Regions from separate parts of the Streptomyces sp. NPDC088246 genome, predicted to be linked through region 3. Evidence: riboswitches for the same ligand, from Rfam matches in the RefSeq annotation. Region 3 holds a riboswitch; each other region holds the start of a gene.
The links. Region 3 has a riboswitch for cyclic di-AMP ahead of ACIPEK_RS26350 (transglycosylase family protein). Riboswitches for the same ligand answer to the same signal wherever they lie in the genome.
Positions count from the first base shown of each region.

Region 1: it holds a riboswitch for cyclic di-AMP, as region 3 does, so the genes downstream of both, ACIPEK_RS14720 (peptidoglycan DD-metalloendopeptidase family protein) here and ACIPEK_RS26350 (transglycosylase family protein) in region 3, are expected to answer to the same signal.
Region 2: it holds a riboswitch for cyclic di-AMP, as region 3 does, so the genes downstream of both, ACIPEK_RS16710 (transglycosylase SLT domain-containing protein) here and ACIPEK_RS26350 (transglycosylase family protein) in region 3, are expected to answer to the same signal.

Region 1 covers NZ_JBIURV010000009.1:19,794-29,865, reverse strand. The annotation lists gene ACIPEK_RS14730 (tyrosine-protein phosphatase) at 1-213, opposite strand, end outside; gene ACIPEK_RS14725 (alpha-galactosidase) at 439-2,535, shown strand; cyclic di-AMP (ydaO/yuaA leader) riboswitch at 2,832-2,986, shown strand; gene ACIPEK_RS14720 (peptidoglycan DD-metalloendopeptidase family protein) at 2,992-3,948, shown strand; gene ACIPEK_RS14715 (SGNH/GDSL hydrolase family protein) at 4,138-4,983, shown strand; gene ACIPEK_RS14710 (STM4011 family radical SAM protein) at 5,032-5,910, opposite strand; gene ACIPEK_RS14705 (STM4012 family radical SAM protein) at 5,919-7,283, opposite strand; gene ACIPEK_RS14700 (STM4013/SEN3800 family hydrolase) at 7,280-8,095, opposite strand; gene ACIPEK_RS14695 (STM4014 family protein) at 8,133-9,287, opposite strand; gene ACIPEK_RS14690 (STM4015 family protein) at 9,268-10,072, opposite strand, start outside.
Region 2 covers NZ_JBIURV010000010.1:193,775-203,846, forward strand. The annotation lists gene ACIPEK_RS16680 (alpha/beta fold hydrolase) at 1-224, shown strand, start outside; partial or broken gene ACIPEK_RS16685 (transcriptional regulator) at 275-445, opposite strand; gene ACIPEK_RS16690 (APC family permease) at 485-1,756, opposite strand; gene ACIPEK_RS16695 (hypothetical protein) at 1,958-2,377, shown strand; gene ACIPEK_RS16700 (DUF305 domain-containing protein) at 2,479-3,153, shown strand; gene ACIPEK_RS16705 (ABC-F family ATP-binding cassette domain-containing protein) at 3,257-4,918, opposite strand; cyclic di-AMP (ydaO/yuaA leader) riboswitch at 5,629-5,815, shown strand; gene ACIPEK_RS16710 (transglycosylase SLT domain-containing protein) at 5,820-6,554, shown strand; gene ACIPEK_RS16715 (DUF2461 family protein) at 6,689-7,339, opposite strand; gene ACIPEK_RS16720 (hypothetical protein) at 7,371-7,745, shown strand; gene ACIPEK_RS16725 (hypothetical protein) at 7,807-8,124, opposite strand; gene ACIPEK_RS16730 (APC family permease) at 8,474-9,871, shown strand; gene ACIPEK_RS16735 (TolB-like translocation protein) at 9,928-10,072, opposite strand, start outside.
Region 3 covers NZ_JBIURV010000020.1:115,598-125,669, forward strand. The annotation lists gene ACIPEK_RS26340 (cytochrome P450) at 1-698, shown strand, start outside; gene ACIPEK_RS26345 (transglycosylase family protein) at 804-1,775, shown strand; cyclic di-AMP (ydaO/yuaA leader) riboswitch at 2,075-2,246, shown strand; gene ACIPEK_RS26350 (transglycosylase family protein) at 2,250-3,008, shown strand; gene eno (phosphopyruvate hydratase) at 3,393-4,673, shown strand; gene ACIPEK_RS26360 (septum formation initiator family protein) at 4,776-5,246, shown strand; gene ACIPEK_RS26365 (DUF501 domain-containing protein) at 5,306-5,848, shown strand; gene ACIPEK_RS26370 (exopolyphosphatase) at 5,921-6,862, shown strand; gene ACIPEK_RS26375 (NAD(P)/FAD-dependent oxidoreductase) at 7,324-8,709, shown strand; gene ACIPEK_RS26380 (class I SAM-dependent methyltransferase) at 9,032-10,072, shown strand, end outside.

The DNA of each region.
Region 1 (10,072 bases), on a different contig from region 3:
CGCATTGCGGAAGTCGAAGACCGTGTGCAGACCGAGACCGCCCAGGAAGGCGGCGTCCTCGGCGGTGGCGTGCGCGAGGTGACCACTGCGGAAGAGCCGCCCGTACCGCACCCGCCGGCCGTCCACGGTGGGCAGTCCGCCCACATCGCGGAAGTTCCGGACACCCGCCAGCTCGGGTTCCGTCGACGGGATCTGCGGCAACTGCTGCGTCACAGTGACTCCTGGAGTGTCTGGCGCCGGCGCGAGTCGCCGACAAGGCCACTCCCGCGACGATACGACATTGATTCCTCAGGCAATCATCTTGGTCATTGCTTGTCGATACTTCCGCCAACCCCGGTACTCCTGCGGCAAATCCGCCCGGTGAATTCCTTGCAAGGCCGTTGCCCACCCACCGGCAATGGTCGATGATGTGCGGGACTGTTGGAATGTGGGGATGCGATGATCGAGACTGGCGACAAGGGCCGGACCTGGCTGCTCACCGGGGCGAGCAGCAGCTACGCACTGCGACTCACCGAGCGGGACGAGCTGGTCCATCTGCACTGGGGGCCGCGGATCCCCCTTACTGCGGCCGAGGCCCTGGCCGCAGCACCGGAGCCACCCTTCAGGGGCTTCGAGTCACAGCTCGACGGCCGCGAGGAGTACCCCGTGGAGGGCGGCCCCCGGTTCGTCCGCCCGGCCCTCTCGGTACGCACCCCTGAGGTCCGCGGTACCGAGTGGGCCTTTGCCGACGCCACGGTGGACGGAGACGAACTCCGTATCGGATTCACCGACTCGGTGCACCGGCTCGTCCTCACCCTGCACTACCGGATGCGGGACGACTCCGATGTGATCGAGCGCTGGGCCAACGTCGCCCACGCCGGGCCGGACGGTCCGCCGCTGGAACTGCTGCGCGCCGACGCGGCAGCCTGGGTGCTGCCCGCCCGCGACGGCTGGCGGCTGAGCCGGCTGCACGGACGCTGGGCGGCGGAGTCGCAGCTTGCACGGGCGGAGCTGACGTACGGCGAGAGTGTCATCTCCAGCAGGCGCGGCCACACCGGGCACCAGTACCTGCCGTGGGTCGCACTCGACGCCGACGGTGCGGCAACCGAGGAGAGCGGCGAGGTGTACGGCTGCGCGCTCGGCTGGTCCGGGTCGTGGCGGATTTCCGTACAGCAGCTCCCCGATGGGCTCGTACAGATCACCGGCGGCGCCGGCTACGACGACTCGGGGTTGCTGCTGCTCGCGCCGGGCGAGTCGTACACCACCCCCGTCTTCGCCGGCCTGTGGAGTGCGGAGGGGTTCGGCGGGGCGAGCCGGGCCTGGCACGCCTGGCAGCTGGCCCATGTGATCCCGGACGCACAGAGCCTGCGGCCGGTGCTCTACAACTCCTGGGAGGCGACCGGCTTCGACATCTCGCAGGAGCAGCAGCGCGCCCTCGCCGAGCGCGCCGCCGTGATGGGCGTCGAGCTGTTCGTCGTGGACGACGCGTGGTTCGGGCAGCGCACCAGCGACCGGGCCGGGCTCGGCGACTGGACGCCGAATCCCGACCGCTTTCCCGGCGGACTGAAGCCGCTCGCCGACCAAGTGCACGGACTCGGCATGCAGTTCGGTATCTGGGTCGAGCCGGAAATGGTCAATGCCGACAGCGATCTCTATCGCGCACACCCCGACTGGGTGCAGCATTTTCCCGGGCGGGCGCGGACTGAGTTCCGCAATCAACTGGTGCTCAATCTGGCCCGCACCGATGTGCAGGACTATCTGTGGGAGCAACTGGACACGCTGCTCTCCAGTACGCCCGTCGACTATGTGAAATGGGACTTCAACCGCAGCTTCACCGATGCGGGCTGGCCGGGTGAGGAGTATCAGCAGAAGCTCTGGGTCGAGCATGTGGACGCCCTGTACGCGCTGATCGACCGGCTCCGGGCCGCGCACCCCTCCGTCGCCTTCGAGTCCTGCTCGGGCGGCGGTGGCCGGATCGACCTGGGGATTCTGTCCCGTACGGACCAGGTGTGGACCTCGGACAACACCGACCCGCTCGACCGCCTCACCATCCAGGAGGGCTTCGGTCAGATCCATCCGGCCCGGGTGATGGCCGCCTGGGTCACCGACAGCCCGAATGTCCAGCTCAACGACAGGGTCAGCTCGCTGCGGTTCCGTTTCGTGAGCGCGATGGCCGGTGTGCTCGGGGTCGGTGGGGACCTCGCCGACTGGAGCGAGGACGAGCTGGCCGAGGCGCGGACCTGGGTGGATCTCTACAAGGAGATCCGGCCGGTGGTGCAGCACGGCGCGCTGTACCGGCTGCGCGCCCCGCGCGACGGACTCAGCGCGGTCCAGTACGTCCACGGGGACGAGACCGTGGTCCTGATGTGGCTGGAGGCGCAGAGGTACGGGGAGCGGCCCCCGGCCCTGCGGTTGCGCGGGATCGACCCCGCAGCGACGTATACCTGCCTGGACACGGGGGCGGTGCACCACGGTTCGGTACTGCTGCATCAGGGGCTGCACACCGGGCTTCGGGGGGATCTCGATGCGAGGGTGCTGAGGCTCCGACGCGAATGATGAGCGCGACGTGTCCGTAATAGGTGCATTTAACTCAATATGCCCCGCTTATATGGGAGATGGTCGCCTTCTCGTGAGCGGAATCATATCCGTGACGGTGTGTGCTGGCGGGGCAGTCGGGTATTCCGTGCGCGGCACGGAAAGGCAAGATCCTTAATCCACGGAGTGTGACCGGAATTCCGCGCCGATTTCCGAGCGCGGATTCCGGTGCGGAACCAGTGGCTTGTTATCGCTGTCCCGACTCGCTTACGGTCACCGTCAATCCGGACGGACCGCCTAATCCTGCCGCCGCCCGGAATTCGCACCCACTCATCGCGTGGCAGGAGCGGGGGAACCAGGTAGGCCGCCGATCGGAGAAATCCGGCCGGCTAGGGGTGAAGTCGCGCTCGGCGCGGCCGGGCATCTCCAGCCCGAACCCGACAGCTCACCTCGCAGGCGCCGGAGAGGAAGCACGTCATGCCCATATCGGGTAAGCATCGTCGTACGAAGTCCAGCGCCATCGCCCGTGGCATCGCCGCCGCAGGCGCCGGTGGCGCCGTCATCGCACTGCCGCTGCTCGGCGCCACCGGTGCCCAGGCCGCGCCGCAGTCGGCCCCGACCGCCGTGCCGCAGTCGGCCTCCGCCGCCACGCACGCCGCCCCGGCCAAGCCGGTCGCGCAGAAGCAGGCCGCCACCACGACGTACTCCGTCGTCTCCGGCGACTACCTGTCGAAGATCGCCACCGAGCACAAGGTCAAGGGCGGCTGGCAGAAGCTTTACCAGGACAACCGCAAGGTTGTCGGTGAAGACCCCAGCCTGATCCTCCCGGGCATGAAGCTGACGCTCGGCGGCAAGGCGTCGGGTGACGCCGCGTCCACCGGCGCCGGCGCCGGTGCGGCCCTCCCGTCGAAGGCCCCCTCGGTGCCCTCGTCGATCGTGGAGAAGTCCGCCCCGGCCAAGTCCGCCCCGGTCAAGGTCTCGACGGTCACGGAGTCCAAGACCTCCGCCCCGGCCGGACAGAGCAACAGCTCCGGCTACAGCCACCCGGTCCCCGGCAACCACACCACCGGATACCGCGCCTCCGGCTCCAACTGGTCCAGCGGCAGCCACACCGGCATCGACTTCCCCGTCTTCACCGGCACCAGCGTGAAGGCCATCACCTCCGGCACCGTCGTCACCGCCGGCTGGGGCGGTGCCTACGGCAACCAGGTCGTCGTCAAGCACGCCGACGGCCACTACTCGCAGTACGGTCACCTGTCCTCGATCTCCGTCTCCGCGGGTCAGGCCGTGAGCACCGGTCAGCAGGTCGGCCTCTCCGGCGCCACCGGCAACGCCACCGGCCCGCACCTGCACTTCGAGGTCCGCACGGGCCCGGCGTACGGCTCGGACATCGACCCGATCGCCTACCTGGCTTCGCACGGCATCTACGTCTGAGCCGAACGGCCGGGCAGTTGAGCAACAAAGCATGAACTGAGCAACACAGAAGGGGCGGTGCGCGGCGGCGCACCGCCCCTTCTGCTTATTCCCCCTTTACCAAAACCTGACCGGGTGGTCTATCTCACCACCCGTCAACCCCTTAATACGGTCGCGTAGGTCACATTCGGCGGTGCAGGATAAGCGTTTGTGGCAGACGATTCGAGAAAAAATCAACGTGGCGTCATCAACCGACATGGCGTCATCGGGTCGTACGCAGCGATTGGCGACAGCTTCACCGAGGGAGTCGGCGACCCCGGCCCGGACGGAACCTTCGTCGGCTGGGCGGACCGTTTCGCGGTACTTCTCGCGGACCAGCTCCCGGACTCCGATGCGGGGACGAGCACCGAAGGCTCCACTCACGGGAATTTCAGGTACGCCAATCTCGCCGTACGTGGACGCCTCCTCGACCAGATCGTCGAGGAGCAGGTGCCGCGCGCCAAGGAGCTCGCACCCGACCTGGTGAGCTTCTGCGCGGGCGGCAACGACATCATCAGGCCCGGCACCGACCCCGACGACGTGGCCGAGCGCTTCGAGCGCGCGGTCGCCGAGCTGACCGAATCGGTCGGCACCGTCCTGGTCACCACCGGCTTCGACACCCGAGGCGTTCCCGTGCTGCGCCATCTGCGCGGCAAGATCGCCACCTACACCGCCCATGTGCGGTCCATCGCCGACCGCTACGACTGCCCGGTCCTCGACCTGTGGTCGCTGCGGTCCGTCCAGGACAGGCGCGCCTGGGACGGCGACCGGCTCCATCTGTCGCCCGAAGGACACACCAGGGTCGCGCTGCGCGCCGCCCAGGTCCTCGGCATCGATGTGCCGGCCGACCCCGACCAGGAATGGCCCCCGCAGGCACAGCGCGGCACGCTCGAAGTACGGCGCGACGACATCCACTGGGCGCGCGAGTACCTGGTCCCGTGGATCGGCCGGCGGCTGCGCGGCGAGTCCTCCGGCGACCATGTCGAGGCGAAGCGGCCGGATCTCCTGCCGCTCTAGGCGGCGTCCGGCACCGCAGCGCCCTCGCTCGCCGGACGGGCCGGAGGTTCAGGCCGGTCCGGCGAGCGGCGACAACGGGGACGCCGGTATCCGTTCCAGCACACCGCCCGCGAAGACGTCGTACAGCGGCAGCGTCTCCAGATGCACATAGCCGATGTGACAGTCGCAGACAGCCAGCGGACAGGCCCGCGGGCCGAGAGAGCGCCGGTAGCTCCCGTCGTAGAGATTGCCGAGCTCCGCCGGGACGAAATGGCAGCGCCGCACCGTGCCGTCGCCGTCCACCGAGATGACCGACTCGCCCGTCCGGCACGGCAGCCCGGCCGACCGGTGCGGATGCCGGCTGTACGGGAAGAGCGGGTCGAGGCCCGTCCACCGATCCGCTTCCTCGTCCGTATAGGTGTGCCCCTCCGCGGCGTTCACCCAGAGATAGACCTCGTCCGGCAGGGCGGTCCGCAACCGCCGCGCCTCGGCGAGATGGTCGTCGAGGCCGACGACACCGACGCTGTGGCGGATGCCGAGCGCGGTCAGCTCCCGGCACTTGGTGAGGAACCGCTCGTACGGCGTCTGCCCCGGGTGGTACGTGCACCAGAGCGCGATCTTCTCGCGTCCGGCGTCACCTGCCTCGGCCAGCCACCCCGTGCGGGTGCTGAGATTGGTCTGGATCGCGACCCGGCCGATGTGCGGCAACTGCGCCAGCTCGACCAGCGCACGCCGGTACCAGGAGCGGACCAGACCCTCGCCCCACGGGGTGAACAGGACCGAGATCCGGTCGCCGGTCTGCGCCGCGGCCCACGCCGTGAACCGCTCCAGCGCGGCGCGGTCGGCGCGCAGCTGCTCCCGGCTGTCGCGCCGCTTGGCGAACGGGCAGTACGGGCAGTCGTAGTCGCAGGACGCGAGCGGACCGCGGTAGAGAATGGTCAGGTCCATGGGCGCGCTCACTTCAGTTCGTACGCGGCCATCGCGGCCCGTACGCCGGGGGAGAAGAGCTCGGGGCCCAGCGCGTCGGAGTGGGCCAGGCCCTCGGGGGAGAGCCGCAGCGGGCCGGACGCCCCGGCCGTCGCGTCGAGCCAGCCGCGCTCCTCGAACCGGGCCAGTTCAGAGGGGAAGTCGTCGGCCGGAAAGGTGCCGAACCGCTTCCGGTAGTCGGCCGGTTGCAGCCCCTCGGCCTGGAGGACGGACTGCAGGAGGTGGCGGCGGCGCGCCTCGTCGCCGTCGACGTACCGTCCGACCTCGGCGCGCGAGAAGTCCTCGGTCGCGGTGTAGCCGTCGATGATCGCCCGCACCTCACGCATCTTCACGGCGTAGTCGAAGGAGTAGTGCAGCTTCGAGGTGTACGAACGGGCGCCGCACCCCAGCCCGATCATGCCGTCGGTCTGGCAGGCGTAGTCGTCGGGGCCGTCCGTCCGCGGGGCGTCGGCGCGGCGGAACATCCGCATGGACACCTGCTCGTAGCCGTGGGCGAGGAGATGGTCGCGGCCCGTGCGGTACAGCCGCAGCCGCCGTTCGTCCCAGGCGGCGTCCGCGGCTGCTTCGCCGTCGGCGCCGAGCCGCCCGAGACCGGTCAGCGGGCGGACATACAGCGGATAGAGATACAGCTCCTCCGGCTGCCGGCCGAGCGCCGCGTCCAGTGAGGTGCGCCAGCTGTCCTCGGTCTGCCCGTCGATGCCGTAGATCAGGTCGATGTTCAGGATCGGGATGCGGGCATCACGTATCCGGTCCAGCGCCGCCTCCACATCCGCGCGGCGCTGCGGTCGCACAGCGGCACGCGCCTCGGCTTCGACGAAGCTCTGCACGCCGATGCTGATCCTCGTCGTCCCGCGGTCGGCGAGGACGGCCAGCCGGTCGGCCGTCGCGGTCGACGGAGACGTCTCGACCGACAGCGGGACGGACCGCAGATCGGCGCCCATCCGCTTCTCCGCGATGTCGCAGAGCCGCTCCAGCTCCGCCGCGGTCAGGAACGTGGGAGTGCCTCCGCCGAACGCCGCCGCTGCGAAACGCACCGGCTCGGCGTCTCCCAGCGCGTCGCGGACGGCGGTGGCCTGCCGGTCCAGAGCATCGAGATACCGGGTCGTCAGCTCGTCGGGAGCGCCGATCCGGGTGAAGAGATTGCAGAAGCCGCAGCGGACCTCGCAGAACGGTATGTGGAGATAGAGCGAGAGCGCGTCCTTGCGCTCTCCCGCCCACAGCTCGCGCAACGCCGGCCGGTCGGTCAGAGGGCGATAGGCGGTCTTGTGCGGATAGGCGTAGACATAGCTCTGGTACGGGCGGGTGGTCTGTGCGACGGTCGTGGTGCGGCTCATGGTGCGGTGACCCCCGGTTCCAGGAAGAAGTGCGCGTACGGAACGGTCCAGACGGACTCGTGACCGAGCCGGTGACCGGTGTAGCCGTCATCCCCGTACGCCGTTCCGTGGTCGGAGCAGACGATGGCGAAACAGCGTCGGCGGCTGCTCGCGGCGGCGAAGAGCCGGCCGATGTGGGCGTCGACGTACTCCAGGGCGGCGGCATGGGTGGCGCGGGAATCGCCCGCCTCGCGCGTGGCCCCCGGCTGGTGGAACCAGTTGGGCTGGTGCATGGCGGCCACATTGACGAAGAGGAACAGCCGCTGCTCGGCGGGGAGTTCGGCGACCACCTGCTCGGCACGGGCCACCTGCGCCTCGAAGGAAGTGGGCGACGCGACGCCGAACTCCGGTTCCCAGTGGCTCTCCTGGAACATGCCGGGCAGTACGGAGCCGAGCGGCCCCTGCCGGTTGAAGAAGCCGACGCCGCCGATGCAGACCGTGCGGTAGCCCGCATCGGCGAGGCCGGACAGCAGATCGGGGGTGTCGAAGACAAAGGTGCCCGAAGCGGTGGACTCACTGCCCGCGAAACGCGCAGCGAACAGCCGGGGGTGCGGCCCCCGGCCGGCCGGTGTCGGCAGAAATCCCGCGAAGATCGCCTGGTGGGATGCGTAGGTGAAGCTGCCGGGCGCATGCCGCTTCTCCCAGACACCGTCCGGCAGATGGCGCGCCAGATGCGGGATGCGTCCGGTGGCGGCGAGCTCCGCCGCCACGTCGTAGCGCAGTGTGTCCAGGGTGATGAGCAGCAGGTCGTGGCTGCCCACGATCTCGCTCATGTCGGGGTTCCGGGCGTCCGCGGGGGCGGGCGCGGTGTCAGCAGATGGCGGTTGCACGGTGGTTCCTTGCTCTGTTCAGTACGGCGGCGACCTGCGCCCCATAGGTGTCCAGGCCCTCGGCGCCGCTGCCGGGAAGTCCGGTCAGCCGTGGCAGCAGATCGCCGAAAGCGTTGACCTCGCCGACGGCGAAGCGCCGCCAGCCCGTCGCGGGCAGCAGATCGACGCCCACACACAGCGTGTCCGGGAAACAGGCCGCTGCCCGCTCGCACACGGCCAGGGTCTCGGCCCAGCTGCCGCCGGCGGCCTCGACGGCCGCGCGGACGTCGTCGAGACTTCCGCGCTCGCCACCGAGGTGAAGATTGGTCATGGGGGAGTGGCTGGTGCGCACGACGGCATGGGTGGCCCGGCCGGCCACCACCACGACCCGCAGATCCGCCGCGCGGCCGCGCTGGGTGGCCTTGGGCAGCCAGCGCTCGATGTGCAGCCCGTCAGGTGCGAGTGCGTCGACGATCGCCGCGACCTCCCGCTCCGTCGTACAGCGGCGCACCCGCAACGAGTTGAAGAGCCGACCGGCCGTGTCGCGCTCCACCGATGTGGTCGCCCTGACCCGGCCCGGCCCGGCCGTCTCCACGGCCAGGACCCCCGAGGCGGACGAGCCGTGCGCGAGCTTCACAAAGGCCCGGGGCATGCCATGGGCCGCCATCCGGGCGCGTACGTCGGCCCAGTCGCGCACCTCGGTGGCCGCGGCCCCCGAGGTCGGCGACGCGGGTACGGGCACTTGGGCGCCCTCCAGCACGGCATGGCAGAGCCGCTTGTCGAACAGAACCGCGACATCGCCGGGGTCGTCGACCAGAACGGCACCGGAAGCGGCTGCCGTCCGCGCCACTGCCCGTACAGCCGAGGTGAACCGGGCGTACCACAGGGCGGTCCCCTCGACCCTGGCCGGATCGCCGACCGCCCGGAGCAGCCGCTCCACCTCGGCGTCCTCACCGGGCGAGTCCATCCGTACGGTCTCGCCCGGCCGGAATGCGGCCTCGCCGCGCAGGACGTTCAGCCAGGGCACGACCCGCGCGGGTGGCAGCCCGGCGGCGCGCACGGCGTCCTGGAAGAGTGCGACCCGGCGGTTGCCGGGCACACCCACGACGGCGAAGCGCGGCGCCGGGCCGCCCGTACTACTCGGAGACGGCGACATAGCGGTCGTCGTCCTCTTCCGGATCCCAGTACTCGACCTCATGGATCTCGCCGTTCACCCGGTCGGAACCGAGCACATTGCTGAGGCGGTCCACCAACGCGTCGCTGATGTAGTGATGGTGCAGATCCAGCGTGGTCAAGTGGGTGAGCGGCTGGCCCGAGAGCAGCGCCTGGGCGCCTTCGTCGCCCAGGGTTCCCATCGCGAGGGAGAGCGACTCCAGCTGTGCGACGACCGGGGCGGAGGCAACCGCGGCCGCGATCTCGTCCTGGATCTCGCTGTTCTGCAGCCCGAGATGGCGCAGTGCCGGGAACACCGCACCCGACAGCAGCGGCGCGAGGTCCTCGACCGTCACGTCCCCGCCGTACTCGGTGACGCCGAGCCAGAGTTCGAGGTGCTCCAGCGCGGACAGCTCCGACGCTCCGATCGCCCGCACGATGCCGGACGGCAGTCCGCCCGACTCGAACCGCAGAGACTTGAGCGCCTTGTGCCGCACCGGCTGCAGGCCGAGCGTCTCCCTGCCGCCGGCCGGCTCGCCGCACCCGCGTACCGTCAACTCCTCCAACTGTCCGAACGCCTCGATCACCGGGGTGATGTCGGACATCTCGAGCCACGAAAGTTCGCACTCCTCACTGACGACATCGGCGAGGAAGAGCGCCTTCAGGGCCGGAAAGCGATCCGCATGACCGGCCAGCAGCTCGACGACGGGCGCGAAGGGTTCGTACTCCTCCTGCCACCAAGGACCGATCAGCAGCGCCCGCACCCGCGAGGTGTCGACCGTGTCGAGG
Region 2 (10,072 bases), on a different contig from region 3:
GAGCGGCAGAGATCGCGATCCCGGTGCTGGCCGTCAACGGCGGCATCGACTCGGACGACCACATCGGCATGGCCCGACGCCTCGTACGGACAGTCGCCGACGGGCGTGAGGCAACGGTCGAGTCGACGGCGCATTTCCCCAACATGGAACGGCCGGACGCCTTCGACGAGATCCTCGGGGAGTTCCTGAAGGCTGTCCTCGCGCAGGACCGCGGCACCGACTGACCGGGCGCCGCGTTGGGTGGAGGGCTCCGCGGGTCCGCGAGTCTCCGGTTTCAGTGGGCGGCGGCAGCCACCGCACCGCCGGCTCTCGCGGCTTCCTCCACGGGGGTGTCGTGCGGGCCGAGGCGCAGGTGCTCGACGTGGAAGAGGGCCTGGTCGAGGAGTTCGGCGACGTGGGTGTCGTACAGCGCGTAGATCACCGAGCGGCCCCGGCGCTCGCCGGTGCCGTCGCCGCACGGCGGACGGCAGTCCGACGGCAGGACCTAGCTGCGTGCGCGGCTGAGGACCGTGCGTACGCCATAGGCCGCGGCTCCGGCCGCAGTCACCGCGGTGCCGGAGACGACCGAGGCCGACGGCAGGGCGAAGGCGAGGAGCAGACAGCCTGCCAGGCCGGCGCCGGGCACGATGCGGGGCGGGCGGCCTTCGTTCGCGGTGAGCGTCCAGGCAGCGGCGTTGGCGATGGCGTAGTAGGCGAGGACACCGAAGGAGGAGAAGCCGATCGCCCCTCGGACGTCGGTCGTGGCGGCAAGGACCGCAACCACGGCGCCGACGGCGGCCTCCGCCCGGTGAGGGACTTTGAAGCGGGGGTGCACCGTGGCCAGGACGTGCGGCAGGTGGCGCTCGCGGGCCATGGCCAGGGTGGTGCGTGAGACACCGAGGATGAGCGCGAGGAGGGAGCCGAGTGCGGCGACGGCCGCACCGGCCCGCACCACCGGCGCGAGGCCGGGGACGCCCGCCGCGCGTGCGGCCTCGGCCAATGGGGCCGCGGTATGGGCGAGGCGGTCAGGGCCCAGGACGGCCAGCACCGTGACGGCGACGGCTGCGTAGACGAGCAGCGTGATGGCCAGCGCGAGCGGGATCGCGCGGCGGATGGTGCGATGCGGGTCGCGTACCTCCTCGCCGAGGGTGGCGATCCGCGCGTATCCGGCGAACGCGAAGAACAGCAGACCGGCCGCCTGCAGAACTCCTCCGACAGTGGCGTCCGCGCCGATGGCCAGGCGCCCGGCATCGGCGGTTCCGCCGCCGATACAGGCGGTGACCACCGCCGCGAGTACCGCCAGGACGAACGCGACGATCACCCGGGTCAGCCAGGCGGACTTGTGCAGACCGGTGTAGTTGAGCGCGGTCAGTGCCACCACCGCCGCGACGGCAACCGCGTGTGTCTGGCCAGGCCACACGTAGGAGCCCACGGTGAGCGACATTGCCGCACAGGAAGCTGTCTTGCCGACGACGAAGCCCCAGCCTGCGAGATAACCCCAGAAGTCACCGAGGCGTTCACGGCCGTACACATAGGTGCCACCGGACTCCGGGTAGCGACCGGCCAGCCGGGCGGAGGACGTCGCGTTGCAGTACGCGACCACCGCAGCCAGCCCCAGGCCGAGCAGCAGCCCGGACCCGGCGGCCGCGGCGGCAGGCGCCGGTGCGGCGAAAATGCCGGCGCCGATCATCGAACCCAGGCCGATGACCACGGCGTCGAAGACGCTCAGACGGCGCTTCAGCTCGTCCGTTCCCGCCGACGCTGTCGACGTGTTCATCGCTCACTCCCAGCCGGGTGCCCCGCACGAGCAGGTTCCGCGATCCGTACGTATGCAGAGTTTCGCGGGCACGGTAGCCCAGCAAGGTGTCCGGACGGTGCGGTGTGCGACGGGACGGGGTGCGACGGGACGGGGAAACCCTGCGGGGGTATCCTCGGGCGCGTACCGCAGGACCCGTACGACCGAGAATTCGAGGCAGCCGTGGACCGCAGGCGGACGCGCACACCGGGAGTGTCCCGGCTGCTCGTGCTGTGTGCAGTCCTGTGCGGGCTGTTCCTCATGCACGGGGCCCCGGCGAGCGCCGCCGAGGGCTGCCACGGCGCAATGGCCGTGATCTCGAGCGCGCCTGTGTCCACGACGACGGGTACCGGCCACACAGCCTTGACGGATGAGCACGGCACCGCCGAGGCGGCCGCCGCCATGCCCGGGATGAACGGCGAGTCGTGCGTATCCATCCACGCCCGCGACCGCCTGCTGCCGCTCCTCATGGCGCTGGGCCTCGTGGTCCTGGCCGTATGGGTGCTCGGGAGGCGACGTACGGCGGTGCGCGGGCCGGCACGGCGGGGTCCGCCGTTCGCCGGCAGGGATCTACTGCTCCAGGTGTGCATCGCGCGGACGTGACAGGTGTCTGCCGGCTCCCGGCCATCGGGCCGGACCAGCCGGACGATCCTGCCCCTTTCGCGTGCCACGGACGTGGCGCATCCACCTGGAAAGAACGTGTGATGTCCGCTTCTCTGTCTTCCCCTGCCCGCCGCCGCGCGCTCGCGGCCGCCGGCATCGTCGCCTCACTCGCTCTGACGCTGGCGGCCTGCGGCTCCTCCGAAGGATCCAAGACCGACGGCTCGTCCATGCCCGGCATGGACCACGGTTCCGCCGGCGCCTCCGCGCCTGCCACCGCCGGCAGCGCGTTCAACGACGCGGACGTGAAGTTCGCGCAGCAGATGATCCCGCACCACCGGCAGGCCATCGAGATGGCGAGGCTGGCCGACGGCCGCGCCGCCGACCCCGAGATCAAGGAGCTGGCCGCCGCGATCGAGAAGGCCCAGGACCCCGAGATCAACACCATGAAGGGCTGGCTGACGTCCTGGGGCAAGCTGCTGCCCTCGGCCTCGTCCTCGATGGGGGACATGCCCGGCATGGACCACGGCTCGGACGGTTCGGGAATGCCCGGGATGATGTCCGACAAGGAGATGAGCGACCTCGAAGCCGCCAAGGGCAAGGACTTCGACAAGAAGTTCGCCCGGCTCATGATCGGCCACCATGAGGGCGCGGTCACCATGGCCGAGGACGAGCAGAAGAACGGCAGCAACGCCGACGCGAAGAAGCTCGCCGGAGCCGTAATCACGGCCCAGACGGCCGAGATCGAGAAGATGAACAAGATCATCGCCAGGCTCTGACCCTTGGCAGGGGGTGCGGGTCTTCGCCATGCTGAGGGCCCGCACCCCCTCCCGTACGTCCGAGGGGCCGGACAAGCCCGGGCTCTCGGACGTACGCGGCCGCTCAGTCCGCTTCCGGTGTTGCGAGCAGGTCGCCCACCTCCTCCGCGGTGGTGTCCCGGAGCTCCTCCGCGACGAGCAGCCAGCGGGTGATGCCGACCGATTCGAGGAACGGCAGGTCGTGGCTGGCGATCAGCAGCGCACCCTCGTAGGACTCAAGCGCGCTGGTCAGCTGGCGCACGCTGGCGATGTCGAGATTGTTGGTCGGCTCGTCCAGCATCAGCAGCTGCGGGGCCGGTGCGGCGAGCATCGTCGCCGCGAGCGCGGCACGGAAGCGTTCCCCGCCCGAGAGGGTGCCGGCCGGCTGGTCCGCGCGTTTCCCCTGGAACAGGAAGCGCGCGAGCTGTGAGCGGATGTGGTTGTCCGCGACCCCGGGAGCCATGCGGGTGACGTTCGCCGCGACGCTCAGCTCCTCGTCCAGCACATCCAGCCGCTGTGGAAGGAACCGCAGTGGTACGAACGTCCTGGCCTCGCCGGACAGCGGAGCCAGCTCGCCGGTGAGGGTGCGCAGCAGCGTTGTCTTGCCGGCGCCGTTGCGCCCGACGAGCGCGATCCGTTCGGGCCCGTTTACATGGAGGTTGCCCTCGTGCAGCCGGCCGAACCGGGGACGCAGTTCGTGCAGGCTCAGCACGGTGCGTCCGGTGGGAACGGCGGTGTGGGGAAGGCTCACCCGGATCTCGGCGTCGTTACGGATCGCCTCCGCGGCCTCTTCGCGGCGCTCGCGCGCCTCGCTCAGCCGGTCCTCCTGGAGGCCGCGAAGCTTGCCCGCCGACTCCTGCGCGGACCGCTTCCGCGCACCGGCGAGGATCTTCGGGAGCCGCCGCTCGGCCTCGATCTTCCTGCCGTGCCGCTGGCGGCGCGCCAGTTTCACATGGGTCTCCTCCAGCTCGCGCTTCTGCCGGCGTACGTCGGCCTCGGCGGCCCGCAACATCCGCCCGGCGGCTTCCTGTTCGGTGGCCAGGGCTTCTTCGTAGGCGGACCAGCCGCCTCCGTACCAGTTCACAGATCCGGAGCGCAGTTCGGCGATGCGGTCCACGCGCTCCAGCAGTTCGAGGTCGTGGCTCACCACGACGAGGACACCGGAGCGCCAGGAGTCGATGGCCTCGTAGAGCCTGCGGCGAGCGAACACATCGAGGTTGTTGGTCGGTTCGTCCAGCAGGAGAACGTCGGGATGCTCCAGCAGCAGTGCGGCCAGGCGCAGCAGGACGGTCTCCCCGCCGGACATCTGGCCCACGGTGCGGTCCAGTTCGACATCGCCGAGTCCGAGTGACCCCAGTGTCGCGAGGGCTCGTTCCTCGACGTCCCAGTCATCGCCGATCGTCTCGAAGTGTTCCTCGTCCACATCCCCGCCTTCGATGGCGCGCAGCGCATTGCGCCGTCCGGCGATGCCCAGGGCCTCGTCCACACGCAGCCCCGTGTCGAGGGTGATGTTCTGAGGGAGGTGGGCGAGGCTGCCGCCGACGGTCACCGAGCCCTGGGACGGGCGCAGTTGGCCGGCCAGCAGTCGCAGCAGTGTCGACTTGCCGGCGCCGTTGGTCCCGACGAGACCGGTGCGGCCGCGGCTGATGCTGAGGGAGAGTCCGTCGAAGACGGTCGTGCCGTCCGGCCACTGGAAGGACAGGGCGGAGCAGGTGAGAGAGGCGCTGGGCGCGGTGGGTGTAGCCATGGTGATCCTCGCAGTCGCAAGCGCGGTGAATGGGGGCTTCGTATGCGAGCACCACGCAGCGACCGAACCGAGAGGGAGGTGCGGCGGTCCGAAAGACAGAGGGACGGCTCATGCACCGAGGTCGCATCCACGCGGGGTCACGGGCAGGACTGAACACTGCCATTGCGTGACGGGCGTACGGCTGGAGCCGTACGGCGCGATGATCGCGAACCTCAGATGCGCAACGTCCACCTCTATCGGAGACAACAGGGCCGTTGAAAACGATAACGACCCGGAGGGCGAAAGGCAAAGCCTCGGTGCCGTCCGGGGGGTGCGGCGAAGCGGCCCGCGGGCCGCTTCGCCGGGAGGCCGGAGGTCGTGGAGCACTGGCGGGTGCGATCGACCCGAGAGGCATCCAGAGCGCATGCAAATGTTCAAGTATGGGCGATTTGCTTAGAAGTGATCCCTTGGTTAATAAAGAGGCATTTAGAGAGAGTTGCGACCCTTGGGCGCTGGACGAATTGCCCCTTTTGGGGACCTCGTGGTGTGAGTCACTTGCAGAGTTCAAGATGCCGCGGCGCGCTGCCCGGTGCCCTTATGTGCAAGGAAATCTTGCTTCGCGGTGTGAGGTGGGTTACTGCCAATTTCGCGGTTCGATCTTGCAAATGAATTGTGATCCAAAAATAGGGGCTTGTCCCTTTCGGCGTTTCTCGCCTACGGTCACCGGCAATCCGGACGGAACGCCGAATCCTGCCGCCGTCCGGCAATCCGACCAACTCGTGTACGGCAGGAGCGGAGAACCCAGGTAAGCCGCCGATCCGGTATCCGGAACGGCTCGGGGTGAAGCCGCATTCGCGTGCGGCCGGACATCTCCAGTCCGAACCCGACAGCTCACCTCGTAGGCGACGGAGAGGAATTCGCTATGTCTGCAACGGGTAACCACCGTCGTCGTAAGTCCACTTCGCTGACCCGCGGTCTCATTGCCGTGACCACGGGCGGAGCCGCTCTCGTGCTTCCGCTGGTCGGTGCCGGCTTCGCCTCGGCCGCGCCGGCGCAGTCCGCCACCGCCGAAAAGGCTGCGGCATCGACCGTCGCCACCGCCAAGGGAAAGACCGCGCAGAAGGACGCGCCCACCATCTATTCCGTGATCGCGGGCGATACCCTTGCCAAGATCGCGCGGGAGCATTCGCTCAGCGGTGGCTGGCAGAAGCTGTACGAGGACAATCGAGAGATCGTCGGCGACAACCCCGCAGGTATTCGCCCGGGCATGAAGCTGACAATCGGTGTGCAGGCCGAGTCCAAGACTGCCGCACCGGCCGCGAAGCCCGCGACGTACACGAACGATCTGGACGGCTGGATCAAGGAGTCGCTGGCCGTCATGGCCAAGCACAGCATCCCCGGCAGCTACGACGGAATCCATCGCAACGTCATGCGCGAGTCCTCCGGCAACCCCCTGGCCATCAACAACTGGGACTCGAACGCCGCCAAGGGCACGCCGTCCAAGGGCCTCCTCCAGATCATCGACCCCACGTTCCGCGCCTACCACGTGCCCGGTACGCCGATGGACAGCTACGACCCGATCGCCAACATCACCGCAGCGTGCAACTACGCCGCCGACAGGTACGGATCCATCGACAACGTGTTCGGGGCCTACTGACGCGCAGCAGCGCCGATGGCGGTTCAGCACCGACGGGTGGCGAGGGGCCGAACGGGCCCCTCGGGAGGGACCATGCCCGCCGGTCACGGACCGCCTTTCGGTCGCTCACCCGCGGACAGCATGCGGAGGCGACGCTAGACGGCGAGCCGGCGGGAACCGGGAACCGTCACATGGCCGGCGAGCCAGGAGAGCAGGGGTTCCAACTCCTCCGCCGCTCGGAGCACGGAGTCGAGCAACGCCGACGTGTGCTGCGCGCAGTCCCCGCCGAGCGGACGGGCAGCGGAGACCGAGCGGTACCGGAGCAGGTGGGCACGGGGATGACCGGCGTCGTGGCCGCGCGGCATGCGCTTCATGGTGTCGCCGGCGATCTCGTACCCCTGAGCCCCCAGCGCCTCGATGGCGCGCACCAGCTCGGGGCCACTGCCCTGCGCGGCAACGGCCGTACGGAACAACGGGACCTGTCCCGGGTCCGGGTAGGTCCAGCCGCCCTTGATCCGGAGCCCGTCGAGGTCGAAGCGGAGACCGATCTCGACGTTGCGTGCGATCCGGATCACCGCCACTTGGTGCTGCCACCACCACGGGTCCTTGCGGAAACCCCAGACGGAGAAGTCTTCGTAGGCCTGGTCCGCGTCGGCTATATCGTTCAGCAACGCGATCATGGGCTGCCGTACGAGACGCTCCCGTTCCTTGCGGCGCTTCTCGCGGGCTTCTTGCGAGGGCATGCCCTCCAACTGCAGGAGTAGCTCGAACGCTTGCTCTGTCCAGCCGCTGAATGCTCTTGTCACGCAAGGGATCCTAGTGATCCAGGACTTGAGGGTGGGTGCGCACCAGGCTCTGAGCCGAAGCCGTGCCCTGCTCGCCGGCTGGGTCTCATGCGCGGCCTCCGGCCTGACCGGCACCGTCACGGTCACCTACACCGACGGAACCAGCAGCGCACTCCCGATCACCGTTCCCGACTGGAGCGCCACGAACGTCCCGAAGGTAACGGTGATCGCGGCCGACGGAGGCAAGGTCAACGGCAGCGGCCGGGCACAGGGCACACGTACCGCAAAGCTCTACACGATCGGTGTGGACATCGACTCGTCCAGACAACTCGCGTCGATCACGCTGCCGTCCGGGCCTCAATACATGGGCTCCAAGACACCGGCACTCCATGTCTTCGCCGTCGCCACGGACCGCCACACCGCCTGAACCGGGCTGCCACCCGGTGATCCGGACCGCAGCGCCCGGCGCGCGGCCGCCGACGTAGCCCTCACTCCTGGGCGCTCTGCGTCGGTCGCTCCGGCTTCTGTGGCGGAGGGCTCGGAACCGTGGCCGCGGCTCCCTCCCGGACGGACTTCACCACCGCCTCATGAAGGCGCCGGCTGTCGTCCTCCGAGTAGCACGGCACCGGGCTGCCCGACATGGTGAACCAGTCGATCGCACCCGTGTACTGCACAGTGACCTGGGCCGTGTCATCGGCCCAGGTCGTGTGAACGGTCAGGTCTCCGGACAGGACTCCGACCTCGTCCGTGAGCACGCCACCGTGCCCGGAGAAAACGCCGCGAGTCGTCCATGACGCCCAAGCCATGTCTCCAGGCTGGCATCAAGACCGTGGATGCGCGACCCGCGGCCATCCGCGCATCGCGGCGCTCGGGGACACCCGCACCCTTCCGGAATCTGGAATGGGCGAAATTTTGCACCGGATCCTGCTGCGGTTCCCGCACCCCCCGATCCCCATAGAATGACGCGCTCTTAACGCCAAATCGTCAGATCTGCTTGCCGAAACAACGAATTCCGAAGGTGAGCACCTCTTGACCTGCGGAACTCGTCAGGATTGCATGTCGCGCTGGGAGCGACGAAACCACTCACCACGTCCTCGTCTGGAGGCGATACCGCTCCCGCGCTCATACACCGCACCTGTTGATCGGAATCGCACGATGACCGAAACGCTCAGCGCTCCCCAGGCGCTCGCCCCCGCGACCGGCCCCACTCCACAGAAGCTCAAGCGTTCCATCGGCGTCGTGGGCGGGACGCTGCTCACACTCTCCTGTGTGACGCCCGCTTCGACGCTCTTCGTGGTCGTACCCGACCTGTTCTCCAGCCTGGGCACGTACACCGCCCTCACGATCGCCATCGGCTCGCTGCTCTGTATTGCGGTCGCCTTCTGCTACTCGGAGCTGGGCACCCTCATACCGAGCGCGGGAGGTGAGTACGCCATGGTGTCGACCATGGCGGGACGGCTGGCCGGGTGGCTCGTCTTCGTGCTCTCCCTGCTGGTCGTGATGATCGTGCCCCCGGTCATCGCCATGGGAACGGCCGACTATCTCGCTCCCGTCGTGCACATTCCGGCTCCCGCCGCGGGCGCCGGGGTCATGGTCCTCGCCACCCTCGCCGGTCTCCTGGACCTGCGCGCCAACGCGTGGATCACCGGGATCTTCCTTGTCCTCGAAGTGATCGCGGCGGGCGTCGTCGCCGTTCTCGGTTTCGCGCACTCCGAGCGCGGGGCCTCCGCGCTGGTGCACGGGTCGGTCGCCTCGTCGGGCAGCACGACCTCCACGGTCACCGCGATGATGGTGGTCTCCGGGCTCGCGATCGCTCTCTTCATCACCCAGGGCTTCTCCACGGCCGTCTACCTCTCGGAGGAACTGGAGAACCCGCGGCGCAACGTGGCCCGCACCGTGCTTGCCACCCTCGCCATCTCCACCGCGGTCATCCTCGTCCCGGTCATCGCCATCACGCTGGGCGCCCCGGACCTCGCGGCCCTGACCTCGGGCGACCTCAACACCATGGTCGCCGCCTGGTCGAACTCGGCCGTCGGTACCTTCGTCAGCCTCTGCGTGGCTCTCGCGATCATCAACGCGGGCATCGTCATGGTCATCCAGAACTCACGGGTCCTGTTCGCCTCCGCCCGTGACAAGGCGTGGCCCGAGCCGATAAACAACGCCCTGTCCCGACTTGGCCGGTTCGGCTCTCCGTGGGTGGCGACCCTGGTCGTCGGCGTCCCCGGCGCGGCGCTCTGCTTCGTCAACCTCGACACCCTGTACGGCGTCACCGGCGTCTCCGTCACCGGCATGTACCTGCTGGTCGCGGTCGCCGCACTGCTCTGCCGCCGCGGCACGCACCGCGAGGCACCGGCCTGGCGCATGCCCCTGTGGCCTGCGATTCCCGTACTGCTCATCGCCGTGCTGGCGTACATCCTGACCCAGCAGGAGACCGAGTACCTGCTGTGGACCGGCGGGATCACAGCGGTCGCCACGCTCTACTGGGCGCTGTATCTGAGGCCCCGCCGGGAGACCCGCTGGTTGGTCAGTATTCCGGAGGACGCACAGTCCTGACCGGATGACCGGTACCCGCGACGCGCATCCCGCACTCTGTCCGGCCCGCTGAGCCGTCACCCCGGATAGGCCGGGGCGACGGCGGAGGTCATCAGCCGGCGGGCCGCACCGGTGCCGTCGGCCGGGACGGCCCACAGGTCCGAGCCGTAGTCGCCGGGGAGGGCGTGGACGAGAGTGGAGTCGTCCGCCCACACCGCCTGG
Region 3 (10,072 bases):
AGATGCGCGGCTATCTCGCCGAACTGATCCACCGCAAGCGGGAGAACCCGGGGGACGACCTGATCTCGGGGCTGATCCGGGCCAGCGACCACGGCGAGCACCTCACCGAGAACGAGGCCGCGGCCATGGCCTTCATCCTGCTCTTCGCCGGGTTCGAGACGACGGTCAACCTCATCGGCAACGGGGTGTACGCACTGCTGCGCAACCCCGCACAGCGCGAGCGGCTGCAGCACTCCCTCGACGCGGGGGAGAGCCATCTGCTGGAGACCGGGATCGAGGAACTGCTGCGGTACGACGGTCCGGTGGAGCTGGCGACCTGGCGGTTCGCCACCGAGCCGCTGACGCTCGGCGGACAGGACATCGCGGCCGGCGACCCCGTGCTCGTCGTACTCGCCGCAGCCGACCGCGACCCGGAGCGCTTCGAGGACCCCGACACGCTCGACCTCGCACGGCGTGACAATCAGCACCTCGGATACGGGCACGGCATTCACTACTGCCTGGGAGCACCGCTCGCCCGACTGGAGGGACAGGCCGCGCTCGCGACGCTTCTGAGGCGCCTTCCGGATCTGCGGCTTGCGGTGGAACCTACCGATTTGCGGTGGCGTGGCGGGCTCATCATGCGTGGATTGCGCACTCTGCCGGTGGAGTTCACACCCGGGTCCGCCCCGGCACAAAGTGACGCTCCGTCAACTCTGTGACTTTCACGTGATCTGTGCTGCATCGACTTGTGACACACGTTCGAGTCCCGCTAGGTTCACCGTTCGACTCACCAGTCACTCGTCAGTCACACGGAAGGCAACCCCATGGGCTCCGCGAACGGCAGACACCGTCGCCCTCGTCAGGCACCCGCCATCGTCGTCGCCGCGGGCGTGACCGGATCGGCCATCGCCATCCCGCTGCTCGGCGCGGCCGGTGCGCACGCGGCCGACGCCACGACCTGGGACCGGGTGGCCGAGTGCGAGAGCGGCGGCATGTGGAGCGCCGACCTCGGCAACGGCTTCTACGGCGGTCTGCAGTTCTCGCAGGAGACCTGGAAGGCGTACGGCGGCGAGTCGTACGCCCCGCGTGCCGACCTCGCCAGCCGCGCGCAGCAGATAGCCGTGGCCCAGAAGGTCCTGGATGACAAGGGCCCGCATGCGTGGCCCAGCTGTGCGGTCATCTCCGGCCTCGCGGTGGACGGGACGCTGCCGGGTGTCGACCCGGGGTCCGCGTCCTCGGCCGAGCCGACGCAGGGCGCGGAGCCGGCTGACGGTGCGCCGGCGGCCCCGTCCGATGGCGCCACGCCGTCGGACAGGGCCTCGGGCGGTAAGGGCGGCTCGAAGGACTCGAAGGGCTCGAAGGGCTCGAACGGCGCCGGCAAGTCGGCCGGCAAGGCCAAGGCGTCCGCGAAGCCTTCGGCCACCGCGTCGGCCACTCCGTCCTCCCGGGTGCCCGATTCATCTGACTCGTCCGGATCATCCGATTCGCCCGGCGGTGTCGGTGGCAAGCACCGTGGCGCACCGGCCCCTGAAGGGAGCCGGGACGCGAACGGCGGTGACCGCGAGTCGGGCCGCCATGCCTCCCGCGGCGACGCCGACGCGCGCGACGCGGGCGCTTCGGCCGTCGACGGTACGTACACCGTGCACCCCGGCGACAACCTCTGGGCGATTGCTGACGCACAGAAGGTTCCTGGTGGCTGGCCCGCGCTCTATGAGGCCAACAAGGATGCCGTCGGCTCCGATCCGGACCTCATCCTCCCTGGCCAGAGCCTCGACCTCGACGTGAAGGCCGAGTGAGGGCAGTCTGAAAATCGGCTAAAAGAGCCCCAAAAACAGGGGTAGTTCAGAGACCTATGTCCGCTTATGTGTAAGTGAGACATGGGTCTCTTTGCGTCAACTGGCGTGTCGCGCCCGGGTGACCCTTCCGCACCGCTCCCACCTGCGGAAACGACGGTTCCTCAGATGCAAGTAGGGGAAGATTGTCGGATGTGTCCGTCTTTGAATGTGAGGGTTGCGTATGTTTACGGTCGGAACCGCTCGCACCGCGGGCCCCGTCGACCGTCACGCCGAATCCTGCCGTCGGTCGAAGGGAACAGACGCGTAAAGCGCCGTAGGCAGGAGCGGGGGACCCAGGTAAGCGCCGGGCCCGATCGTCGAAAGACGCATCAGGACCGGCTTGGGGTGAAGTCGCGTGCTAGGACGTGCGACCGGGCAACTCACTTGGCCCGAACCCGACAGCTCACCTCGTAGGCGTCGGTGAGGAGAAGTTCCATGCTGCTTTCCAGCAAGGGCAAGCACCGCCGCCCGTCCAAGGCCGTCCGTATCGCCACGCTCGCCGGTGTCGCCGGTACCGCTGTCGCCGTACCGCTGATGGGCGCGACCGGCGCCTCCGCCGCCTCCGTCGCCACCTGGGACGCCGTCGCCCAGTGCGAGTCCGGTGGCAACTGGTCCATCAACACCGGTAACGGCTACTACGGCGGTCTGCAGTTCTCGCAGTCCAGCTGGGCCGCCGCCGGTGGTACGCAGTACGCCCCCCGTGCCGACCTGGCCACCAAGGCTCAGCAGATCGCCACCGCCGAGAAGCTCCTCGACATGCAGGGTCCGGGTGCCTGGGGCTGCGCCGGTGCCGGCAACCTGACCAACGACGGCGTCGACCCGGGCGTCGACACCGGCTCCTCCTCGAACTCCACCTCCAGCTCCAACGCCACCGCGCAGAAGAGCACTCCGGCCGCGCCGAAGCAGCAGGCCCAGCCGGAGAAGACCGAGCGCACCGAGGCTCCGGCCGCCTCCCGCTCGGACCGCTCCGCCGCCCCGCAGGCCGAGTCGAAGAAGACCGTCACCACCCCGACCGGCGAGAAGGTCAAGAAGGGCGACGGCGAGTACAAGGTCGCCTCCGGCGACTCCCTGAGCAAGATCGCCGCCGACCACAAGGTCAAGGGCGGCTGGCAGCAGCTGTTCGAGCTGAACAAGGACATCGTCAAGGACGCCGACCTGATCTACCCGGGTCAGCAGCTCCACCTGACGAAGTAGTTCAGGCTCACCCCCCCCGAGCACCCCGGCCCGGCGCGCAATCCCCCGTATGCGCCGGGCCGGGGTTTCTGCGTGACGCGTCACCTCTGTCCGACGCGTCACCTCATGTGTGGCGTGTCACTCCTCTATAGAGGGCGCCGTCTGTCGCGTATAGAGGGCGCCCTCTGTCGCGCAGGGGGTGCCGATGACGGGTGATCGTTCAACTGTTGTAGTTACTGACCAGTAAAATTCTGACCGTTTGCCCGGCAATGCGCGCTCTTGGGTCCTTTTTCGTCCCAGGGGACGGGCGGTCGTCCGACTGAGCGGGCCGGGCCGGTTAGGCTCTTGTCGCAAGGCCAGAGTGACCCTGCACAACCAGTGTCATATCCCAGAAGGAGATGCCTCGTGCCGTCCATCGACGTCGTCGTAGCCCGGGAAATCCTCGACTCCCGGGGGAACCCCACGGTCGAGGTCGAGGTTGGCCTCGACGACGGCAGCACGGGTCGTGCTGCCGTGCCGTCCGGCGCCTCCACCGGTGCGTTCGAGGCCATTGAGCTTCGCGACGGCGACCCCAACCGTTACCAGGGCAAGGGCGTCGAGAAGGCCGTCCTCGCCGTGATCGAGCAGATCGGCCCGGAGCTCGTCGGCTACGACGCGACCGAGCAGCGGCTGATCGACCAGGCGATGTTCGACCTGGACGCCACCGAGAACAAGGGCTCGCTCGGCGCCAACGCCATCCTCGGCGTCTCGCTGGCCGTCGCCCACGCCGCCTCCGAGGCCTCGGACCTGCCGCTGTTCCGCTACCTCGGTGGCCCGAACGCGCACCTGCTGCCCGTCCCGATGATGAACATCCTCAACGGTGGGTCGCACGCCGACTCCAACGTGGACATCCAGGAGTTCATGATCGCCCCGATCGGCGCGGAGTCCTTCTCCGAGGCCCTGCGCTGGGGCGCCGAGGTCTACCACACGCTGAAGAAGGTCCTGAAGACCAAGGGTCTTTCGACCGGTCTCGGCGACGAGGGCGGCTTCGCGCCGAACCTGGAGTCGAACCGTGCTGCCCTCGACCTCATCCTCGAGGCCATCAAGGAAGCCGGCTACGCCCCGGGCAAGGACATCGCGCTCGCGCTCGACGTCGCCGCGTCCGAGTTCTACAAGGACGGCAAGTACGAGTTCGAGGGCAAGTCCCGCTCGGCCGCCGAGATGACCGAGTACTACGAGGAGCTCGTCTCCGCGTACCCGCTGGTCTCCATCGAGGACCCGCTGTACGAGGACGACTGGGCCGGCTGGAACGTCATCACCGAGAAGCTCGGCGCCAAGGTGCAGATCGTCGGCGACGACCTGTTCGTCACCAACCCGGAGCGTCTGGCCCGCGGCATCGAGGAGGGCTCGGCCAACGCCCTGCTCGTCAAGGTCAACCAGATCGGTTCGCTGACCGAGACCCTGGACGCCGTCGAGCTGGCCCAGCGCAACGGCTTCAAGTGCATGATGTCCCACCGCTCCGGCGAGACCGAGGACGTCACCATCGCCGACCTCGCCGTCGCGGTGAACTGCGGTCAGATCAAGACCGGCGCCCCGGCCCGCTCGGACCGCGTCGCCAAGTACAACCAGCTGCTGCGCATCGAGGAGATCCTCGACGACGCCGCGGTGTACGCGGGCCGCTCGGCGTTCCCGCGTTTCAAGGGCTGAGCACCGGCCCTTCGAGGGCCGAGGGCCCCGGCCTCCGTCCGTCCCCGCACTCGGTCCCGTACCGTGTGCGGGGACGGACGTGCGTAATGGGGAGGCGGACACATGGCCGCGAAGGACCGGGACCGGTTCTCCACCGCGACCCGGCTGCGGCTGCTCGGCGAGCAGACCGCCGCCCGCGTCTACCGGTCGCAGAGCCGCCGTCAGGCCCGCCGCTCCCGGCTCACCGGCCGGGCGGCCTTCCTCGCCCTCGTCGTCTGCTCCCTGGTGGTCGCGCTCGCGTACCCGATGCGGCAGTACGTGTCGCAGCGGGACGAGATCGCCGACCAGGAGCGTATGGCGCAGGAGGCCGCGGCCCGCACCGAGGAGCTGCGCGACGAGAAGGCGCGCCTCCGGGACGATGCGTACATCAGGCAGCTGGCCCGCAAGCACCTGCACTACCTTTTCCCCGGGGAGACCGGTTACACGGTGATCGACCCCGACGCGGTCAAGGAGCGCAACGGCAGGACGGACGAGTCCGGCCGGCCGTGGCACTCCAATCTCTGGGACGGCGTCGACAGCGCCGACCGCGACTGACTCTCTTCATCCATCTGCAGAACCGCAGTTCGAGCAGCCCGATCAGAACCTAGGCAGGCATGGAAACCCCCCCTCCGCAGACCGAGTCCACCGCGCCCACCGAGGCGGACATCGCCGCGTTCCAGCAGCAGCTGGGCCGACCGCCGCGCGGGCTGCGCGCGATCGCGCACCGCTGCCCGTGCGGCAACCCGGACGTGGTCGAGACGCAGCCCCGGCTGGAGGACGGTACGCCGTTCCCGACGACGTACTACCTGACGTGCCCGCGTGCCGCGTCCGCGATCGGCACGCTGGAGGCGAACGGCGTCATGAAGGAGATGACCGAGCGCCTCGGTACGGACCCCGAGCTGGCCGCCGCGTACCGGGCCGCGCACGAGGACTACATCGCCCGGCGCGATGCCATCGAGGTCCTTGAGGGCTTCCCGAGTGCGGGGGGCATGCCGGACCGGGTGAAGTGCCTGCACGTGCTGGTCGGGCACTCGCTGGCCGCGGGGCCCGGGGTGAACCCGCTCGGCGACGAGGCGATCGCGATGCTGCCGGAGTGGTGGCGCAAGGGGCCGTGCGTGACGCCCTGCCGGTCCGCGGACGCGGGCGACGAGGCCTGACCGTTCCCGGGGGCTCCGCCCCCGGACCCCGCTCCTCGATCGCCGGAGGGGCTTGATCCCACAGGAGCATTCATGACTTGCGTGGCCGCCATCGACTGCGGTACCAACTCCATCCGTCTGCTCGTCGCCGACGCGGACCCGTCCACCGGTGAGCTCGTCGAGCTCGACCGCCGGATGGAGATCGTCCGTCTCGGCCAAGGCGTCGACCGCACCGGCCGGCTCGCGCCCGAGGCCCTGGAGCGGACGTTCTCCGCATGCCGCCGGTACGCGGAGGTGATCAAGGAGCACGGGGCGCAGAAGATACGCTTCGTCGCCACCTCCGCCTCCCGCGACGCGGAGAACAGGGACGAGTTCGTCCGCGGCGTGCTGGACATCCTGGGCGTCGAGCCCGAGGTGATCAGCGGCGACCAGGAGGCGGAGTTCTCCTTCACCGGCGCCACCAAGGAGCTCGCGGGCCGAGATCACCTCGCGAAGCCGTATCTCGTTGTCGACATCGGCGGCGGCTCCACCGAGTTCGTCGTCGGCGACGACCATGTGCGGGCCGCGCGATCCGTGGACATCGGCTGCGTACGGATGACCGAGCGGCACCTCGTGCACGACGGTGTCGTGAGCGATCCGCCGACTCCCGGTCAGATCACCGCGATCCGCGCCGACATCGACGCCGCCCTCGATCTCGCCGAGGAGAGTGTCCCGCTCACCGGGGCCGCCACCCTCGTCGGCCTCGCCGGGACGGTCACCACGGTCGCCGCGATCGCCCTGGGGCTCGACGTGTACGACTCCGAGGCGATCCACCACTCCCGGATCTCCCTCGACCAGGTCCAGGAGATCACCGGACGGCTCGTCACCTCCACCCACGCCGAACGTGCGGCGATCGGTGCGATGCATCCGGGACGGGTCGATGTGATCACCTCGGGAGCGCTGATCCTGCTCGCCGTGATGAAGCGGACCGGGGCCCAGGAGATCGTCGTCAGCGAGCACGACATCCTCGACGGAATCGGCTGGTCGATCGCGTAGGTCTGCTCGTGCGGGGGAGGCGTGCGGCGGGCCTTCCGCAGGGCGGGAGGACGACGCTCATGCGCACTTTGGCCTGCACTTTTGAGCCTTCGTGGGCCACCCGGGGGGTGCCTCGCGAGACACGCCGCAATGAAGTTCGTGAACTTCTTCACAAGGAATTCGGCCCCGTGGGGGGCAGTTCTGGTCCGTATGGGCATCCGGGGCCGCTCGCGGGGTCGTTCCGTGTCGATACGGGACTGTTCCGGACGCGTTGCCGACGTGTGAATCGGGGCGGTGGTTCACCCGGCTCGGAGGCTCAAGGGCCAGCTCACAGGCGGTGAACAACGTTCGCCACCACACCGTGGTTCCCCTCCGGTGCCATGACCTCGGTCACGCGGGCGGCGAAGTGTAGCAGAGGGTGGGCCATACCTTGTGAAGGGGCTCACGAGCATGCCCTCCGAGGGGGGTGGATACTCGATGCCATGAGCACCACGGAGCGTCCCAGGATCCTCGTAGTAGGCGGTGGGTACGTAGGCCTGTACGCAGCTCGGCGCATTCTGAAGAAGATGCGCTACGGCGAGGCGACCGTCACGGTCGTCGACCCCCGGTCGTACATGACCTACCAGCCCTTCCTCCCCGAAGCCGCCGCCGGCAGCATCTCGCCTCGGCATGTCGTCGTCCCGCTGCGACGCGTACTGCCGAAGGCCGAGGTTCTCACCGGCCGTGTCACGACCATCGATCAGGACCGCAAGGTCGCCACGGTCGCGCCGCTCGTCGGCGAGGCCTACGAGCTGCCCTTCGACTACCTGGTCATCGCGATGGGCGCGGTCTCCCGCACCTTCCCGATCCCCGGCCTCGCCGAACAGGGCATCGGCATGAAGGGCATCGAGGAGGCCATCGGCCTGCGCAACCACGTCCTCGAGCAGTTGGACAAGGCCGACTCGACGACCGATGAGGACGTCCGCCGCAAGGCGTTGACGTTCGTCTTCGTGGGCGGCGGGTTCGCCGGTGCGGAGACCATCGGCGAGGTCGAGGACATGGCCCGCGACGCGGCGAAGTACTACACGAACGTGAAGCGCGAGGACATGCGCTTCATCCTCGTCGACGCCGCCGACAAGATCCTTCCCGAGGTCGGCCCGAAGCTGGGCACCTGGGGCCGGGAGCACCTGGAGTCCCGTGGCGTCGAGGTCTTCCTCTCGACCTCCATGGACTCCTGCGTCGACGGTCATGTCGTGCTGAAGAACGGCCTCGAGGTCGACTCCAACACGATCGTGTGGACGGCCGGCGTGAAGCCGAACCCGGCGCTGGCCCGCTTCGGTCTGCCGCTCGGTCCGCGCGGCCACGTGGACACCTCCGAGAAGCTCCAGGTGCAGGGCACCGACTACATCTGGGCCGCGGGCGACAACGCCCAGGTTCCGGACATGGTCGGCCGCAGGGCCGGCAACCCGAACGCCTGGTGCCCGCCGAACGCCCAGCACGCGCTGCGTCAGGCCAAGGTCCTCGGTGACAACGTCATCTCCGGGATGCGCGGCTTCCCGCAGAAGGAATACAGCCACGCCAACAAGGGTGCGGTCGCCGGTCTGGGGCTGCACAAGGGCGTTGCGATGATCGTCATGGGCAAGATGAAGATCAAGCTCAAGGGCCGTCTCGCCTGGTACATGCACCGTGGCTACCACGGTCTGGCGATGCCGACCTGGAACCGTAAGATCCGGATCTTCGCCGACTGGACCCTTGCGATGTTCCTCAAGCGCGAGGTCGTCTCGCTCGGCGCCATGGAGACACCGCGCGAGGAGTTCTACGAGGCCGCCAAGCCGGCCCCGGCACCGGCCGCCGCCAAGGCCGAGGGCGAGAAGGCCAAGGCCTCCTAGTCCGCCCGCGGGTCCACTCGCCCGCGCAGTACGTGCACAACGCCCGAAGGGGCCGTCCGCCATCCGTGGTGCGGGCGGCCCCTTCGGCGCGTCCGGCCGCCGCGTGGCGGGGCACGGTACGGGGCCCGGTGGCGGCACGCCAGTGAATACATGTGTCATGCAGGTATTTTGCCGTTCTGTTGCGCTGTAGCGGGATGGTGCGCGCTCCGCGGACTGTTGACGGTGTAGTACCTCGTCGTGGCGCCGCGGGTGCTCGGCGTGGTTGCAGGCATGTTTGGACATGTTTGGGCACATTGGGAACACCATCACGGAGGTGTGCGCCATGGCAGACGCCGCATTGCGGCTGACCGCTCTCGCCGAGGAGTTGCTGGGAGAAAGACTGCCGGTCCGTATCCGGGCCTGGGACGGCAGCGAATCCGGACCGCCCGGTGCCCCCGTCCTCGTCATCCACAGCCGCCGCGCGCTGCGCCGGCTGCTCTGGAAGCCGGGTGAACTGGGCCTGGCCCGCGCCTGGGTGGCGGGCGAACTCGACATCGAAGGTGATCTGTACGCGGCCCTGGATCTGATGGCCTCGCTGATCTGGGACCGGGGTGGGGAGGCCAAGGACAGCGTCCACCCGGTCCGCGACCCGAAGGTGCGGGCCTTCGCCAAAGGGCTGCTGCAGCTCGCCGGGCCCTGGCTCCCGCCGCCCCCGCCGCCCGAGGAGGTACGCCGCCGAACCGGCACCCTCCACACCAAGCGCCGCGACAAGGAGGCCATCAGTCACCACTACGACGTGGGCAATGACTTCTACGAACTGGTCCTCGGCCCGTCCATGGTCTACTCCTGCGCCTACTGGGAGGACGACGGGAATCTTGAGGGCGCCCAGCGCGACAAGCTCGACCTGGTCTGTCGCAAGCTCGCGCTGAAGGAGGGCGACCGCCTCCTCGACGTCGGCTGCGGCTGGGGCTCCATGGCCATCCACGCGGCCCGCGAGTACGGTGCCCGGGTCACCGGAGTGACCCTCTCCGTCGAACAGGCCGCCTACGCCAGGAAGCGCATCGCGGAAGAGGGCCTGACCGACCGGATCGAGATTCGGGTCCAGGACTACCGGGACGTCAGGGACGGTCCGTACGACGCCATCTCGTCCATCGGCATGGCGGAACACGTCGGCTCGGTCCGCTTCCGCGAATACGCCGACGACCTCTACGCACTCCTCAAGCCCGGCGGCCGGCTGCTCAACCACCAGATCGCCCGCCGCCCCGAGAAGGACGAGTCCGCGTACCACGTGGACGAGTTCATCGACGCCTATGTCTTCCCGGACGGCGAACTGGCCCCGGTGGGACGGACCGTGGCCACCCTCGAGGAAGCCGGCTTCGAGGCA